3 regions of the Marinococcus salis genome follow, and region 3 is predicted to be linked to each of the others. Evidence: riboswitches for the same ligand, from Rfam matches in the RefSeq annotation. Region 3 holds a riboswitch; each other region holds the start of a gene.

Region 1 (5,499 bases), on a different contig from region 3:
CAGGAATAACAGCTCCATCGTATTCTTCTTCAATAAATTGCTGTGTTTCTTCCGATTGCAATACCTCCACGAGCGTCTGAATCGTTTCATTATCTTCATCCTCTGCCCTCGCCGCTACCACATTGACATACGGATTGTCTTCCGGGCTTTCAAGCGCAATGGCATCTTCCTGTGGATTCAGGTCGGCATCAATCGCGTAGTTGGAGTTAATAAACACTGCATCCCCCTCGCCATTATTGTACACTTGCGGAAGTGTAGCCGCATCAATGTCCGCCTGGAACTGCAGGTTTTTCGGATTTTCAGCAATATCCTCCACAGTTGCTTCCACACCGGCCCCTTCTTCAAGCGTAAGCATGCCTTCCTGTTCAAGCATCTGAAGGATCCGGCCGTGGTCTGCGACCGAGTTGCTCATAATTATTTCAGCCCCATCAGGAAGGGCATCAAGGCTGTCGTATTCCTGGGAATAAACACCGATAGGTTCTATGTGAATACCGCCCATGTTAACAAAATCATAGTTTTCGTTTTCTTCCATTTGATCTTCAAGATACGGAATATGCTGAAAATAGTTTGCATCAATTTCTTCCGAAGCCAACGCTTCGTTTGGAACAATATAGTCGTTGAAGGTTTCAATTTCAAGCTCGATATTTTCTTCTTCAAGCTGATCTTCGGCAAATTCCAGAATTTCGGCATGCGGTACACTCGTAGCCCCTACGGTAAGTGTTTGCGTGTCTTCTCCGGAACCGTCTCCTGATTCTGAATCAGATCCGCATGCTGCAAGTACTGCCGTGGAAAGTAATGAAACTCCAAGTAGTGTTTTCTTCATGAAAAATTCCCCCATTAATATAATATTTATCGTTTATCTATCTGTCTCGTCCAAATATCGCCCACCCACTGTAGAATGAAGACAATAACCAAAATCAGGACTGTAGCAACAAACACCACGTCATTGTTGCTTCGCTGGAACCCTTCCTGATACGCAAGGTTCCCGAGACCGCCCCCGCCTACAACACCGGCCATGGCGGTGTAGCTGACCAGCGTGATGCCTGTCACCGTGATCCCGGAAATTAAGGATGGCAAGGCTTCAGGCAGAAGCACCTTTTGGATGATCTGCCACTGGGTCGCCCCCATTGCCTGCGAAGCTTCAATAACGCCCTTATCTACTTCTCTCAAGCCAATTTCCACCAGACGGGCATAGAAAGGAGCTGCACCGATAATCAGCGCTGGCAGCGCTGCACTCGGCCCGAGCATCGTGCCAATTAAAAAGGTTGTGAATGGAATAAGCAGAATGATTAGAATAATAAACGGAATCGAACGAAAAATATTGACGATCGCCGCTGTCACCGTATGCACCGGCTTGTTTTCCCACATGTTTCCCTTATCCGTTAAATACAGCAGAACGCCTAGTATTGTTCCGAGTAAAAACGTTGCTGCTACCGCGATCAAGCTCATATATACAGTTTCCCACGTAGCAATCCACATATTTTCCCAATTAATTTCTTCCATCCAGGTGCTAAGCATGCTCCATCACCTCCGCTTCTATTTCTTCTTCACGGAGGTAGTCCAGCGCTTTTTCGATTTCCTCATGGCTGCCTTTGATGCGGATGAAAAGAGAGCCATAACTGCCGCGCTGCGTCTGGGAAATTTTTCCCTGAATAATGTTCACATCCACATCAAACTGGCGGATGACTTTGGAAATGAACGGCTGCTCAGCCTTGTTTTCCAAAAACTTCAGCTGTACCACTGCCCCGGTTTCTTCTTCATTAAATACAATTTCCGAGGCATCTTCCTCCGGCTCCGTAATCTGGCGCACGAATTCTTTTGTCATATGCTCCTGAGGCTTCCGGAAGACCTGGAGCACAGGCCCTTCTTCAACGACTCTGCCGTTTTCCATCACTGCCACCCGGTGGCAGATTTTACGGATTACGTGCATTTCGTGCGTGATCAGCACAATGGTTAAACCGAGCTTTTTATTAATATCAGTCAGCAGAGCGAGAATAGAATCCGTTGTTTTTGGATCCAGGGCCGACGTCGCTTCATCGCACAGCAGCACCTTTGGGTTGTTAGCAAGAGCCCTTGCAATGCCAACCCGCTGCTTCTGGCCGCCGCTCAGCTGGGAAGGATAGGAATCTTCCCGGCCTTCAAGGCCGACAAGGTTCACCAGCTCCTGCACCCGTTTGTTTCGTTCCTGCTTTGACTGCTTTGCAATTTCGAGTGGAAACGCAATGTTTTCTGCTACTGTCCGCGACCACAGCAGGTTAAAGTGTTGAAACACCATTCCTATCTCCTGGCGGGCGCTGCGAAGAGACTGCCCTTTTAAGGAGGTAATGCTCTCTCCCTCGATGGTTACTTCACCGCTCGTTGCGGTTTCGAGCTTATTTAACAGCCTTACAAGCGTACTTTTACCTGCGCCGCTGTAGCCGATAATGCCAAAGATCTCTCCTTCATCAATAGAAAGGCTGACGTTATCTACAGCAGTAACGGTTTGTGTTTTTGTTTGAAAGGCCTTGGACAAACCTTTTAATTGAATCATACCGCTCTCTCCTTCATCGTCCTTCTTTATCTTCATTAAAGAGATGTAAATAGTAGGTTTTAAATCTTCACAGTTCCGGCAAATGTTCTCTTTCCACCTCGAACCATAAAGAAAAAACCTTTCTGCACACGAGCAGAAAGGTTTTTAAGAATCCTTTCCACTCATCTTGCAGACATATGCCTGCAGGAATTGGCACCATGTCTGCTTATGCAGACTGGTTGCCGGGTTTCACAGGGCCAGCCCCTCCACCTCTCTTGATAAGTGAACGATGATTATCCGTTCATATTTGACGATGCTATTGATAATAGCACCTTTTCCTATAAGCGTCAACTGTTGGCGTCGTGCTGAAAAGGGTGAAAACGATCAGTATTAAAGCTCTTCAAAAAAGAAGCTGCCTGTTTACAGGCCAGCTTCTATGTAAATCAGTATTAATCGTCGCTTACCATGTCCGAATACTGAGCCGGAGACATTAGATCATCCAGTTCGCTTTCATTGGAAGGCTCTACAACGATCATCCAAGCTTTTTCATACGGCGATTCATTAACGAATTCCGGAGAATCATCCAGGTCTTCGTTAATTTCTACGACTTTCCCTGTGACCGGGGCATAAAGCTCCGATACTGTTTTTACAGACTCTACACTTCCAAATGGTTCACCTGCTTCAAGCTCATCCCCAACCTCTGGAAGCTCTACGAATACAATATCGCCAAGCTCTGATTGGGCAAAATCCGTGACCCCAACGCGAAGACGTCCGTCTTCTTTTTTCACCCATTCATGTTCTTCTGAATACAAAAGTTCATCTGGCACACTCATGCATAATCATCCTCCTTCAAATGAATACTAATACGCTTTCCACTTTTCCTCAAAAACTGGTTCCTTAAACCCAAGGGTAACACTCTCGCCATCTGTCACGACAGGTCTTTTTATGAGCATTCCATCAGAGGAGAGCCATTCCAGAATTTCTTCTTCGGACGCTTTCGGCAGACGGCTCTTCAAGTCCATCTCCCTGTACTTTTTTCCGCTTGTGTTAAAAAACTGTTTCCATTCGAGCCCTTCCTGCTCTTTCCACTTCTTTAGTTCTTCCTTAGAAGGCGGATGGTCTACAATATGATACTCGTTAAAAGGGATCTCTTCTGTTTCAAGCCACTTTTTAGCTTTGCGGCATGTATCGCACGGGGGATATCCATAAAAAGTAAGTGCCAATGCCAGGCCTCCTCACACGCTTTCTTTCCTCTAATTGTAGCGGAATCTTTCCAGGTTGGAAAGTTTCATTTTGTTTTTAACTGCCAAGGGAAGCTGTTAAGACCTGTTCGAGTGAACGGCTGAATTCAAAAGCAAGGGAGGTATGCATTTCCTGAAGCTGTTTGGCCTGGCGCGGGAGGACGCCGGCCACGATGACTTTAGTGCCCATCAAGGTGAGCGCTTCAAAGGTGCTGCGCAGTTCCTTCATCCCCTCTTCGTCTACCTCTCCCACCCCGGTAAAATCAAAAATTGTCTTTTCGTACTCCCCCTGGTGCCAGGCATGAACAACTTTTTCAGCGATTAGTGACACTTTCTGCTCGTTAATATCGCCGTGAAGGGGCACGAGGGCCATATCTTTTGTAATTTCAATAAACGGAGCGGACAGGCGGTAATTTTCCTTAATGACGGCTTCCATCGTTTCTTTTTCTTCAAGCAGTTCTGTATTCGTCTCCCGAAGGCGGCCGCGAAGACGTTCGAGCTTGCCTGAGACATTGCTGTAGCTTTGATCCTTTGGCACAAGCAGCACGTGGATGTGCAGATCGTTGCTTTTTTCCGTGTATACATCCATCACAGTGGAGATGCGGTCTTCGTCGATAAAAATCAACTCTACGCCATTTTCTTCAGGCATATCATGAAACAGCCGTTTTGCCTTTTCCCAGCTTCCTTCATCCAGCCACTCATAAAAATATTCCTTATGGCCAAAACGACTCCGCGCGGAAGAAGACATATAAATGATTTTGTAATGCTTATCTATTTGCACGTAAGGAAGCGGCAGAGCCTCAGGACTGAGATCTGGCATAGGTGCCTCCCTCCTCTTCTCCTTCGATCCAACGCTCGAGCGTACGCAGCCCATCCATCCGGATAACTTCCCCGGAAAATAGTTCACCTACATCGCGTTCTCTTGCCATCTTGCCGCCGAGGAGGACCGCCGGCTTTTCTTTCAGAGCAGTAAAGGCCTCAATGTAGGAAAATAACGAAGGAAGACGATACGAGAGGGCTGCCGACATGGCGACTGCCTGCGGCTGCCATTTTTCTGCAAAAGCGAGCGCCTGCTCAGCTGGCAGATTTGGTCCGAGATACTTCACCGACCAGCCGCGTGCCCGAAAAATGGAGGCCGCCATTCTTAAGCCTAAATAGTGCTGCTCTTCCGCTACACCGAAAAGAAGTGCTTTTGGAGCATCTGGTGAGGGCTGCTTTTCTTCCTTTCGCTCCAGTCGGGAAAGCAGAAAATCACATGTCGCCGTTGCCAGATGCTCATCTGCGACCGATATTTTATTCTCCTGCCAGAGTTCTCCAACATGATACATAGCAGGTGTCAGCAGATCTTCATAGATCCCGGTTAACGTCATGTGCTTATTTACTTTTTGGATTTCCTGCCAGGCCTCTTCATCGAGTCCATCGAGCATCATGCCTGCCAGATCTTCCGGTTGTATTATCATTAATTGTCACCTTATTTCTGAATGTTTTCTTCAAGCTGCTCAATTCCCTCCGTAAGACATTCCGTAAAAAAGAGCCGCTCCTCTTTAGCCGCATAAAGAGGGAAGATTGCTCTCAAACGCTTATAGTTATCAATAATGATGGCAGTAGATACTCCCCGCTCGTTTAAAACTGACTCCAGCCACGCTGTGTAATCCAGAAAAAAGGAGCGGTCCGAAAGAGCATAGGAGGTTTCAAGATGTTTGAGATGGTGATGATTATCTTCTTCTGTTTTCTCCCTCCCTCTCTCTT
Region 2 (5,499 bases), on a different contig from region 3:
GGCTCTTTGTTCATAGTTGCAATAATACGGACATTGATAGACTGCTCTTTGTGTGACCCTAAGCGTGTCACCTTTTTTTCCTGCAGAACACGCAGCAGCTTTGCCTGCAGGGCCACTGGCAGTGTATTAATTTCATCAAGCAAAAGCGTGCCGCCTTCAGCTTTTTCAAAAAGCCCCGCCCGTTCCGAGGCACCGGTAAATGCCCCTTTTACCGTACCAAACAATATGCCTTCAATTAGCGTTTCCGGAAGCGCCGCGCAGTTTTGTGATACAAACGGCTGCCCGGCCCGCTCACTTTCACTGTGAATACTCTGGGCAAACAGTTCTTTCCCTGTTCCTGTCTCACCTACAATCAATACTGAGGAAGACGTTCTTGTTGCACGTTTTGCGTTCTGAACGACCCCTGTAATTTCAGCAGAACGTCCAATGATTTGGTTAAATGTAAAAAGGCCGCTGTCCGCTTTTTTCTGGTTTTCCCGGACCAGCTTTTCCATACGGGTCACATCCTTTGCGATCTCCGCCGCTGCCACGATCCGCCCGCCTGAATAAATCGGAAAAATTTCATTAATAGTGGTAATATTTTTTCCCCGGCTGTTTGTATAATGCTGCTTTTTTTCTCTCGTTTCCACTCCTAGTTTGATGGCCTGAAGCAGCCTGCTGTCCTGTTCATGCTCGAAAAGAAAAACATCCATCATGCCTTTGTTGTCAAAGTCTTCATATGTCATGGATTCAATTTCGCGCATTTTATCATTATAAATAATTAAATTTTCATCTACATCAATGACACGAATCCCCTGATCCATTTTCACCATTAAATGATCAAATACATCGTTCAGTTCAGGATAGGATAAAGACTTTGTTCCTTGGTATCCCATAGGCCCACCCTCTTTATAATTTATTCTTGCTTTGATTTTATCATGAAGTGTGGAAGCTTCGTACGTAAATCCCGAAACTTGGGAGTGCAAAATTTTGCACTATATGCTTCTTAATTTTTCTGATTATGGTTCTATCCGGAGAAGTATTCAATTATAATAGATATTTCCGTTGATTTTCAGCATCGTTTTTTCACCATTTTTCTTCTGCCCCGCCTCCCGGCTGTATTCGTGTCTGCCGAAGTTAAGAATATTGGCACTATTCTTGCAACATATGGAAGTACATTCAAGAGGAGGTGTACTGAATGGAAGGAATAACACTACTCACATGGCTGCTAATATTAATACCTATGCCGCTTACTGTAGTTTTAGCAGCAATCAGTTATGTTAAATCAAAAAAGGAGACCACCTAAATGGATATTTCCGTACCTACAATTGTGACATTTATCGTTTACCTTGCTGTAATGCTTGGTATTGGTTTTTTATTCTACAAGCTGACCAATAACCTTTCGGATTACGTTTTAGGCGGACGTAAATTAAACGGTCCTGTAGCTGCACTCAGTGCCGGAGCGTCCGATATGAGCAGCTGGCTTCTGCTCGGCCTGCCCGGTGCCATGTATCTGGGCGGGATGAGTGAAATATGGCTGCCTATCGGCCTTACCATTGGCGCTTATTTAAACTGGCAGTTTCAGGCGAGACGACTGCGCAGATACACAATCATCGCCAATGATTCGATTACGATACCCGACTTTCTAGAAAACCGGTTCCATGATAAAACCAAAGCACTGCGTATCGTTTCGGCATTATTTATACTTATTTTCTTTACCGTTTATACTTCCTCCGGCCTGGTCGGCGGCGCCACTCTGTTCGTCAGCTCTTTCGGTCTTTCCTACCAGGCAGCCCTTTGGATCGGCGGCGCTGTTATTATTACCTATACATTCCTTGGCGGCTTTATGGCCGTCAGCTGGACGGACTTTCTTCAGGGGACTCTTATGTTTTTGGCTCTCGTCGCTGTTCCGATCGCCGCCGTCATTGAAATTGGCGGCTGGGAGAATTCTGTTCAGACTGCAGCCTCCATTAATCCGGAGGCGTTAAGTGCGTTTACGAATGTGAGCGTTATTTCAGTCGTTTCCCTGCTTGCCTGGGGGCTTGGCTACTTTGGGCAGCCACATATTATTACGAGGTTTATGGCGATCCGTTCCGAAAAAGAAATTCCAATGGCCCGGCTGGTAGGTATGAGCTGGATGGTTATTTCTCTTCTCGGTGCTATTTTCACAGGGTTTATCGGCATTGCTTACTTTTCAGGGGACGCCCAGCTCGGGGAAGGCAACCAGGAGACAGTGTTTATACTGTTTACCCAGGTACTGTTTAACCCATGGGTTTCCGGGGTACTGCTCGCAGCGATACTTGCTGCTATTATGAGCACGGTGGACTCCCAGCTGCTCGTATCTTCAAGTGCTCTCGCGGAGGACTTTTATAAAGGCCTGCTCCGGCCGCATGCTTCTGACCGGGAGCTTGTCTGGGTGGGAAGATTCGGCGTTATTGCCATCGCCCTCGTTGCTCTGCTGCTTGCCTCCACTCCAGGCAGCACGGTGCTTGAACTCGTGAGCTATGCCTGGGCCGGATTTGGTGCTGTGTTCGGGCCTGCGATGCTTTTCTCCCTTTTCTGGCGCCGTACGAGCAAGTGGGGAATTCTTGCCGGCATGATTGCCGGCGGGACAACTGTGATCATCTGGGTCCAGCTTACCGGCGGCCTGTTTGATCTATACGAGATCGTACCGGGCTTTTTGATCAATGTTCTAATCATCATTGCAGTCAGCCTGCTCGGGCCGAAGCCTTCAGACAAAATTAAAACTGAGTTTGACTCTGTCAGCACGTACAAGGAAAAAAGCTGAAAAACTAAAAAATACCCGCTTCCTGAATAAAACAGGAGCGGGTATTTTTGCAGTTATTGTTGTTTTTCAGTGAACGCCTGTTCCTGAAGCGCTGCTGCTTTATCCGTGCGTTCCCACGGAAGGTCAACATCATGGCGTCCAAAGTGACCGTAAGCAGCTGTCTGCCTGTAAATCGGCCGGCGGAGATTGAGCATTTTGATAATGCCGGCCGGGCGCAGATCAAAATGCTCGTTAGCGAGCTTTACGAGCACCTCTTCTGAGACTTTCCCTGTACCGAATGTGGCAATCGAAATGGAAACCGGCTGCGCCACGCCGATTGCATACGCAAGCTGAACCTCACATTTATCTGCAAGTCCTGCTGCAATAATGTTTTTTGCTACATAGCGCGCGGCATATGAAGCGGACCGGTCGACCTTTGTCGGGTCTTTGCCGGAAAACGCCCCGCCGCCGTGACGGGCATAGCCGCCATACGTATCAACGATAATTTTCCGTCCGGTAAGTCCGGCGTCCCCCTGCGGTCCGCCAATGACAAAACGGCCGGTTGGATTAATGAAATAATTGGTTTCAGCATCCAAAAGCTCTGCCGGCACGACCGGCTCGATAACGTATTTATGCATATCCTCTTCAATCTGGGCTAGCGTTACCTCATCGGAATGCTGGGTGGAAATAACGATCGTTTCCACCCGAAGCGGTTTCCCATCGTCTCCATATTCCACCGTTACTTGCGTCTTTCCGTCGGGACGCAGATACGAAAGATTACCATCTTTGCGAACTTTCGTTAACTGGCGTGCCAGCTTATGCGCAAGAGAAATCGGCAGGGGCATGAGCTCATCGGTTTCATTATCTGCATACCCAAACATCAAACCCTGGTCCCCCGCTCCGATTGATTCCAATTCGTCCTCGGTCATCGAGCCTTCACGAGTTTCAAGCGCTTCATCAACGCCCTGGGCAATGTCGGCTGACTGTTCATCTATTGACGTCAAAACCGAGCATGTTTCGTAATCAAAGCCGTATTTCGCCCGGGTATAGCCAATATCTTTCAAAGTTTCCCGGGCAATTTTGGGAATATCCACGTATGTAGATGTCGATATTTCACCTGCTACTAACACGAGCCCCGTGTTCACTACTGTTTCCGCTGCCACACGGGCATTCGGATCATCCTTTAAAATTGCATCTAAAATCGCATCGGAAATCTGGTCACATACTTTGTCCGGGTGTCCTTCTGTAACAGATTCCGACGTAAATAAACGTCGTCCAATTGTAGACACGCTGCTGCCTCCTTTTTAACTGCCTGCTACGGGTGTACTCTCCTATTCTCGGGGTAGACGAAAAGAAAACGGCAGTAGGCCGTTGTGTACAAGAAAAGCCCCTTGTCCCAAAAAAATTGAGGGAAAAGGAGCTGTCAGTTCAGCTTTTTCGCCTCTTATCTTTCAAGGCGCCTATCCGCCTCTCCAGGTTAGCACCTTTCCGTTCCCGGATGGTTGCTGGGCTTCTCAGGGACTGTCCCTCCACCTGCTCAGGATAAGAGTATCCGTTCGTACAAAATCGTAACGCAAACCCTATTTGATGTCAAACTTAGTGCCCTTCCCGCTGGCAGGTGCTGCTATCACAAAGGAAATGAAACCACTGGTACCGGTTTGTTGATACCGTGTGGTACAGCTTCCGGCCAAGCGCCTCTACTCCCGGCAGCAGAAACACTGCCTTTAACGGCTTTAATGCTGGAATAGTATAGCACAATTTTTTCACAGTAAAATATCCGGCATACACATACGTGCCATCTTCTACACTATGCATCTGCTCTTCAAGCGGCTCTCCCTTGAGCATCGGGTATTTTTCGAATAAATCCTCATCATATATAGATTTCCAATCTACTGTATCCGTTTTATCTATCGCTGAAAGATAAGTATGGAACCTGGTGCATAACGGACAGTCGCTATCGTAAAACACAATAAATTCCGATTGTTGTTCCATAATTTTCCCCTTTCCTTGCTTTCTTACATCTTTTCCCTCTAAACACTGAAAATATTCATGAACTTTTTGCACAATAAGTATGTACTATTTAATTAATTGTGTTACACTATTTTATATTATATCCATCATTAATGATGAATAAATCCAACTTCCCCCCTCATTAAAGGAGTGATTGTTTATGAAGCCACCGTTCGCTTCCAAACCTGAAACGAATCTATTGAATGAAGCGCACGTCCAATGGAACCTCTCTGTCCCTGCGCTTGTGAAGCGCTCGCTGGCACTGCAGGAGGGGTCACTCACAGCTGAAGGCGCTCTTGCTGTGAAAACAGGCAAATATACCGGCCGCTCGCCAAAAGATAAGTATATTGTCGACGAGCCCGGCAGTTCTCCTTCTATTGATTGGGGAAATGTAAACAGGCCAATGTCCGAAGAAGTATTTAAACAACTTCACAACAAAGTGATGGCTCATTTAAACAATCAGAATGAAGTCTTCGCAAGTGATGCCCTTGCAGGTGCTGATCCAGACTACCAGCTTCCCGTCCAGGTCATTACCTCCTATGCCTGGCACCAATTGTTCGCACGGCAGCTGTTCATTCGCCCTGATGGAAGGGAAACCCCTTCCACTCAACCCTTCACGCTTATAGCTGCACCAGAATGCAAAGCAGATCCCGAGGTTGACGGCACCTTATCGGAAACATTTATCGTCATCAGCTTTGCAAGACGCATAATTTTGATTGGTGGAACAGAATACGCCGGTGAAA
Region 3 (5,499 bases):
TCGCCTATTACGAAATGAGAGATGATCTGATGGGAAAGGCGAAGGCCATCGAAAGGAGGTGGTCCCGGAAGTCATCGTCGAAGTGATAGAGGCGAACAGACATGCCTATGGCGTCCAGGAGATGTGTCATGCCTTCGGCATTCCCCGTTCCACCTACTATCGGTGGAAACAACGTTCCAACGAAATTCCGGCCCTGCACCGGACAATTATGGACCTCTGCCGCCGGCACCGATATTGGCTGGGCCACCGCAAGGTGGCGGCCCTTCTGCGCAAAGACCACGGGATCAGAATCAATCGAAAAACCGCCCAGCGCGTGATGCAGAAGTATCAGCTCCAATGCCGGGTCAAGCCGAAGAAACAGGTCCAGCCGACGGGAGAAACCCATCAGACGGTGCCTAATCTCCTTCAGCAGGAATTTACGGCGGACCGTCCCAACCAAAAATGGGTTACGGACATTACGTACCTGCCGTATGGAGAGAAAATGTGGTATTTATCTACGATCATGGATGTATACAATAATGAATTAGTGGCGTATCAGCTACGGGATACGCAAGAAACGAGTCTGGTGCTTGATACGCTGGAAGCGGCCTGTCGAGGCCGGGAGACCTACGGTCTCCTCCTGCACAGTGATCAGGGCTCCCAGTATACCTCGCGCGCGTTTCAGCAGGCAGCCAAAGAAAAAGGCATTATCACAAGCATGTCCCGGAAAGGAAACTGCTTGGATAATGCCATGATCGAATCCTTCCATTCCTCGCTAAAGTCGGAAGAATTCAGCATCCGCGTACGGATGCCCCTTACATCTTCTATTATAGTCGAAAAAGTCGATTCGTACATGTATTATTACAATTACATACGACCATTTACCAAATGAAACGACCACAGTCCGGTGGAATTCCGGACGGCGGCCGCATAGGTGTTTTTTCTTGTCTCATTTCTTTGGGTCAGTTCATAACAAACCAGTGGCTTTTTAGTATGAATTAATCCGCCTTATTCGACATGCTCAAAGCAGTCGCGTATTTCCTCGAGTGACCGTTGGTCATCTAGAGCAGCGAGCAGCTTAAGACGCGCTTTCTGGCCGTTAAGACCGTTCGTGAAAATAACGCCCTTTCGCTTCAGCTGATAGCCTCCCCCTTCATAGCTGTAGGTAGCCTGGACCACACCGCTATGGCAGCGGGAGACCAGGACTACAGGAACTTGTTTGGCTATTGAATCCTCCAGCAGCGGCACGACAGTTGGAGGAATGTTCCCCTGGCCGAACGCTTCGATAATGATTCCGTCAAGAGGCTGGTAGAGCAGTGGGGAAAGTAAAGCTGCATCCATGCCGGCTGCCATTTTTAAGAGGAGCACCTTCTTGTTCAGATGGACCGGTGAAAAATGCTCCCGGCTTGCCGGGTAGTGATGGATAAATATTTCATTGTTCGTTACAAAGCCGAGCGGACCGTATTGCGGACTCTGAAATGTGGCGATGTTGGACGAATGGGTTTTTGTAACGTTTTTTGCAGAATGGATCTCTTCGTTTAAAACGACGAGGACGCCGATGCCGCGGGCTTTATCGCTTGCAGCAGTACGGACCGCTGCTAGAAAGTTTTGCGGACCGTCGGCGCTGATTTCATTACTCGAACGCATGGCGCCTGTCACGACAACCGGCAGCTCTTTGTCATGAAAAAGATCAAGCGCGTAGGCGGTTTCTTCAAGCGTATCGGTGCCGTGAGTAATGACGACCCCGTCATATATATCTTCGGACAGCTTTTCAAGCATATGTTCGTGCAAAGAAAGCATATGCTCCGGAGTAATGTGAGGGGAAGGGAGATGTAGAAAATCGCTCGTCACAATTTCAGCAATTTGATTAGCAATGCGGCTCCATTGGCTTAACGGATTATGAAGCCCTGGCTCGACGCCGCTTTCTTCCGTCTGGGTCATGGCGATCGTGCCGCCTGTATGGATAACTAGTATTTTTTTCATTTCAATTCCTCCTCGTCGGCTCTGCTGGACTGTCATTATTCTTTTACGAATCTGAACATAGCATGATACGATACGTTTAACAAGAGAGGGTGAGAACGAAAGGTGATCGCACTGATTATGGCGGCCCTGGCGCCGGCTGTCGCTTTACTGCTATATTTTACATTAAAACGCCGGGCGGACGTGGAGCGGAGGCTGCCGGTCATCCGGGCGTTTGTCATCGGGGTGCTGATCGTGTTTCCAGTGCTTGTAATCGAGCACGCGCTCGAAACAGAAGGAGTAGGCATGCCGCTTTTCGCGGCCCAGTACACTCAGGCCGCTGTATTGGAGGAAGGAATTAAATTTTTCCTTTTATATACATTTGTGCTGCGTTTTGCTCCGATTAAAAATACTTATGATGGCGTTATATACGGACTTTCCCTGTCGCTTGGATTTGCTTCGCTCGAAAATATTTTGTACTTAATTGCAAACGGCATTGAAACAGCGGTTACAAGAGCTCTTCTGCCTGTAACGGTTCATGCGCTCCTCGGGGTGATCATGGGATATTATGCGGTATCGGCTAAGCGCGCCTCTCGCCATGGCAGGAGGTTATTCTCTTTTTTTCTTGCCCTTGCCATTCCGCTTATCTTTCACGGGCTGTATGATTATATATTAAGTGCTTCTTTAGGCAATATTCTGTATTATCTCATACCGTTCATGCTATTTTTATGGTGGTTTGCGTTGTCAAAGGCTAATAAAGCCAATGCGAAATAACAACTCGAAAGGACGAAGCTACTATGTCAGAAGACCGCCGCTACCGCGTTGTTATCCGCTGCCCGAAATGCGGCGAAAAGTATATTCTACGTGGCAGAAAGAACACCAACGGGGAAATGGAAACGGGTTTTCGCCGCTGTGTCTGCGGCAATGAAAGCCAGCTGCATATTGATATTGCGCCGGAGTAAAATGGTGACTTGCAATATCGATTCGTTTCATGTACTTTGGAAAGTAATCATATAACGTTTCTTATCAAGAGAGATGGAGGGATCGGCCCTTGGAAGTCTCAGCAACCAGCTGCAAAAGATGCGGTCAGGTGCTAACTCCTGCAAGCTGTGCTTGCGAGATGAGAAGAAGTATTGCATGCCAAGGTCTTCTTCTGTCTACGGAAGAAGGCCTTTTCGTACATTTAATGCATTAATTTTAGAGAAATGAGGGCTGTGACATGTCAAAGCAACTGCAGATAGAAACCATCCTTGCACAACTGGGGAATAATTCCGACCCGCGGACCGGTGCAATAAACCCTCCTGTTTATTTTTCCACAGCGTATAAACATACAGGTATTGGAGAGTCCACGGGATACGACTATTCCCGGACGGCGAACCCGACGAGAGATCTTCTCGAAAATGGTATCGCCGCGCTCGAAGGAGGTAAACAGGGGTTTGCTCTCAGCTCGGGGATGGCTGCTATTCAGACGCTGTTTGCGATCTTTGAAACCGGTGATGAAGTGATTGCAACAAGCGATATTTACGGCGGTACGTACCGTCTGTTTGAAGAAGGATGGCGGCGCTGGGGCGTGACGGTTACATACGGTGACCCGAGGGATCTTGAAGCATTCGAACAGCTGATTACCGGGAAAACGAAGGCGCTGTTTATTGAGACACCGACGAACCCGCTGATGCAGGAAGCGGATCTGAAGGAACTGTCACTGCTCGCGAAAAAGCACGGGGCCTGGCTTATTGTAGACAATACGTTTTATACCCCGGTACTTCAGCGCCCAATCGAAGAAGGCGCTGACATTGTAGTACACTCGGCCTCGAAATATTTAGGAGGGCATAATGATCTGATTGCCGGCCTGATTGTATCCAACGTGGACGAGCTCTCCGAAAAAATTGGTGCGCTTCAGAACGGCATGGGGACAATTTTAAGCCCGTTTGATTCCTGGCTGCTCATGCGCGGTATGAAAACCTTAAAGCTCCGCATGAAGCAGCATACAGAAAACGGGAAGGCGATCGCAGAGTATCTCAGCCGCCATGAAAAGATAACGGATGTGCTTTACTCCGGACGGGGAGGCATGCTTTCCTTCCGTCTCGAAAACGAAGAGTGGGTGGACTCGTTTTTGCGAAATATAAAAATCATTACTTTCGCAGAAAGCCTGGGCGGAGTTGAAAGCTTTATCACGTATCCGGCCACGCAGACACATGCCGACATGCCAGAGGCAGTAAGGGTTAACAACGGCGTAGATAACCGGCTGCTTCGTTTCAGCATCGGCATCGAAGATAAAGACGATTTAATTGAGGATCTCGAGCAGGCGCTAAGGGCGCTGTAACTAACAACCAGGAGAGGGGCAAAGCTATGAACGTACTCAAAAAACTCAGTTCCTCAATTTTGATCGGCGACGGGGCAATGGGGACGTATCTTTATCAGAAAGGCTATAAGGGTTCGTTTGAAGCCATGAACCTGACCAGTCCAGATACTGTGGAGCGCGCTCACCGGGAATATGCAGAGGCCGGGGCAGATATCCTTCAAACGAATACTTACGCTGCCAACCGGGTGAAGCTTGAAGGCTATGAGCTTGAAGATAAAGTGTTGGATATTAACCGTGCCGGCGTGCAGCTTGCAAGAAAAGCAGCAGGTGAAACAGCGTATGTATTTGCTACAGTTGGAGGCATTAAAGGCGTCCAGGTAAGTGAATATTCGGATGAATATTTGAGAAATGCGCTGCAGGAGCAAGTGGATGTCTTTTTGGCGGAGCCGGTGGACGGCCTGCTGCTTGAAACGTTCTATGACCTGCCAGAGCTTCTGCAGGTTGTCCGCTACATCCGGAGTAAGGATGCAGAAATCCCGGTTATCGCCCAGGTGGCGCTTGGAGACGTTGGCGTTATGCACGGCGGGGTGCAGATCAGTGAAGCTTTCAGCCGGCTCGAGGACGCCGGCGCTTCAGTGGTCGGTCTCAACTGCCGTATGGGCCCGTATCATATATTGAAATCCCTTGAGCAGGCAGAATTGACCGGAAAGGCGTATTATTCCGCCTACCCTAACGCCAGTCTGCCAAACTGGTACGATGGCCGGTATGTCTACCAGTCCAATCCCGAGTACTTTTATAAACAGGCATTCCGCTTTAAAGAACAAGGCGTACGTTTGATAGGCGGCTGCTGCGGCACAACCCCCGAACACGTGCGCATGATAGCGGAAGCAGTGAAACACGACGTGCCGGAAAAAACTAAGCCTCCAGTGAAGGTGGAGCCCCCAGCAGCTGAGCCCCCAGCTGAAAAGGAACAGTTTGTCCCTCTCCATGAAAAAGTAAAAAATGAAAATACGGTTATTGTAGAGCTGGACCCGCCGAAGAAGCTGAAAACGGGGAAATTTATGCGCGGCTCCCAGGCGCTTCACGACGCTGGGGCGGACGCAGTGACACTTGCCGACAACTCCCTCGCCTCCCCCCGGATCGACAACCTGGCGATGGGGGCGATGCTTAAGCAGCAGAGCTCTGCCCGGCCGCTCCTGCATATTGCCTGCCGGGACCGGAACCTGATCGGTTTGCAGTCCCATCTGCTGGGACTTCAT

The links. Region 3 has a riboswitch for S-adenosylmethionine ahead of ACTTK6_RS11240 (methionine biosynthesis PLP-dependent protein). Riboswitches for the same ligand answer to the same signal wherever they lie in the genome.
Region 1: it holds a riboswitch for S-adenosylmethionine, as region 3 does, so the genes downstream of both, ACTTK6_RS12070 (methionine ABC transporter ATP-binding protein) here and ACTTK6_RS11240 (methionine biosynthesis PLP-dependent protein) in region 3, are expected to answer to the same signal.
Region 2: it holds a riboswitch for S-adenosylmethionine, as region 3 does, so the genes downstream of both, metK (methionine adenosyltransferase) here and ACTTK6_RS11240 (methionine biosynthesis PLP-dependent protein) in region 3, are expected to answer to the same signal.

What each region holds. Positions count from the first base shown of each region.
Region 1 covers NZ_JBQOJB010000014.1:67,551-73,049, forward strand. The annotation lists gene ACTTK6_RS12060 (MetQ/NlpA family ABC transporter substrate-binding protein) at 1-823, opposite strand, end outside; gene ACTTK6_RS12065 (methionine ABC transporter permease) at 850-1,518, opposite strand; gene ACTTK6_RS12070 (methionine ABC transporter ATP-binding protein) at 1,511-2,530, opposite strand; SAM riboswitch class I at 2,689-2,794, opposite strand; gene gcvH (glycine cleavage system protein GcvH) at 2,959-3,342, opposite strand; gene ACTTK6_RS12080 (arsenate reductase family protein) at 3,370-3,732, opposite strand; gene ACTTK6_RS12085 (STAS domain-containing protein) at 3,809-4,570, opposite strand; gene ACTTK6_RS12090 (cobalamin B12-binding domain-containing protein) at 4,551-5,210, opposite strand; gene ACTTK6_RS12095 (hypothetical protein) at 5,222-5,499, opposite strand, start outside.
Region 2 covers NZ_JBQOJB010000014.1:8,674-14,172, forward strand. The annotation lists gene ACTTK6_RS11750 (sigma-54 interaction domain-containing protein) at 1-875, opposite strand, end outside; gene putP (sodium/proline symporter PutP) at 1,286-2,767, shown strand; gene metK (methionine adenosyltransferase) at 2,821-4,035, opposite strand; SAM riboswitch class I at 4,188-4,295, opposite strand; gene ACTTK6_RS11765 (thiol-disulfide oxidoreductase DCC family protein) at 4,343-4,738, opposite strand; gene pckA (phosphoenolpyruvate carboxykinase (ATP)) at 4,917-5,499, shown strand, end outside.
Region 3 covers NZ_JBQOJB010000012.1:51,295-56,793, forward strand. The annotation lists one part of gene ACTTK6_RS11220 (IS3 family transposase) at 1-42, shown strand, start outside; one part of gene ACTTK6_RS11220 (IS3 family transposase) at 42-871, shown strand; gene ACTTK6_RS11225 (asparaginase) at 988-1,962, opposite strand; gene prsW (glutamic-type intramembrane protease PrsW) at 2,065-2,712, shown strand; gene ACTTK6_RS11235 (hypothetical protein) at 2,736-2,900, shown strand; SAM riboswitch class I at 2,959-3,065, shown strand; gene ACTTK6_RS11240 (methionine biosynthesis PLP-dependent protein) at 3,158-4,261, shown strand; gene ACTTK6_RS11245 (bifunctional homocysteine S-methyltransferase/methylenetetrahydrofolate reductase) at 4,288-5,499, shown strand, end outside.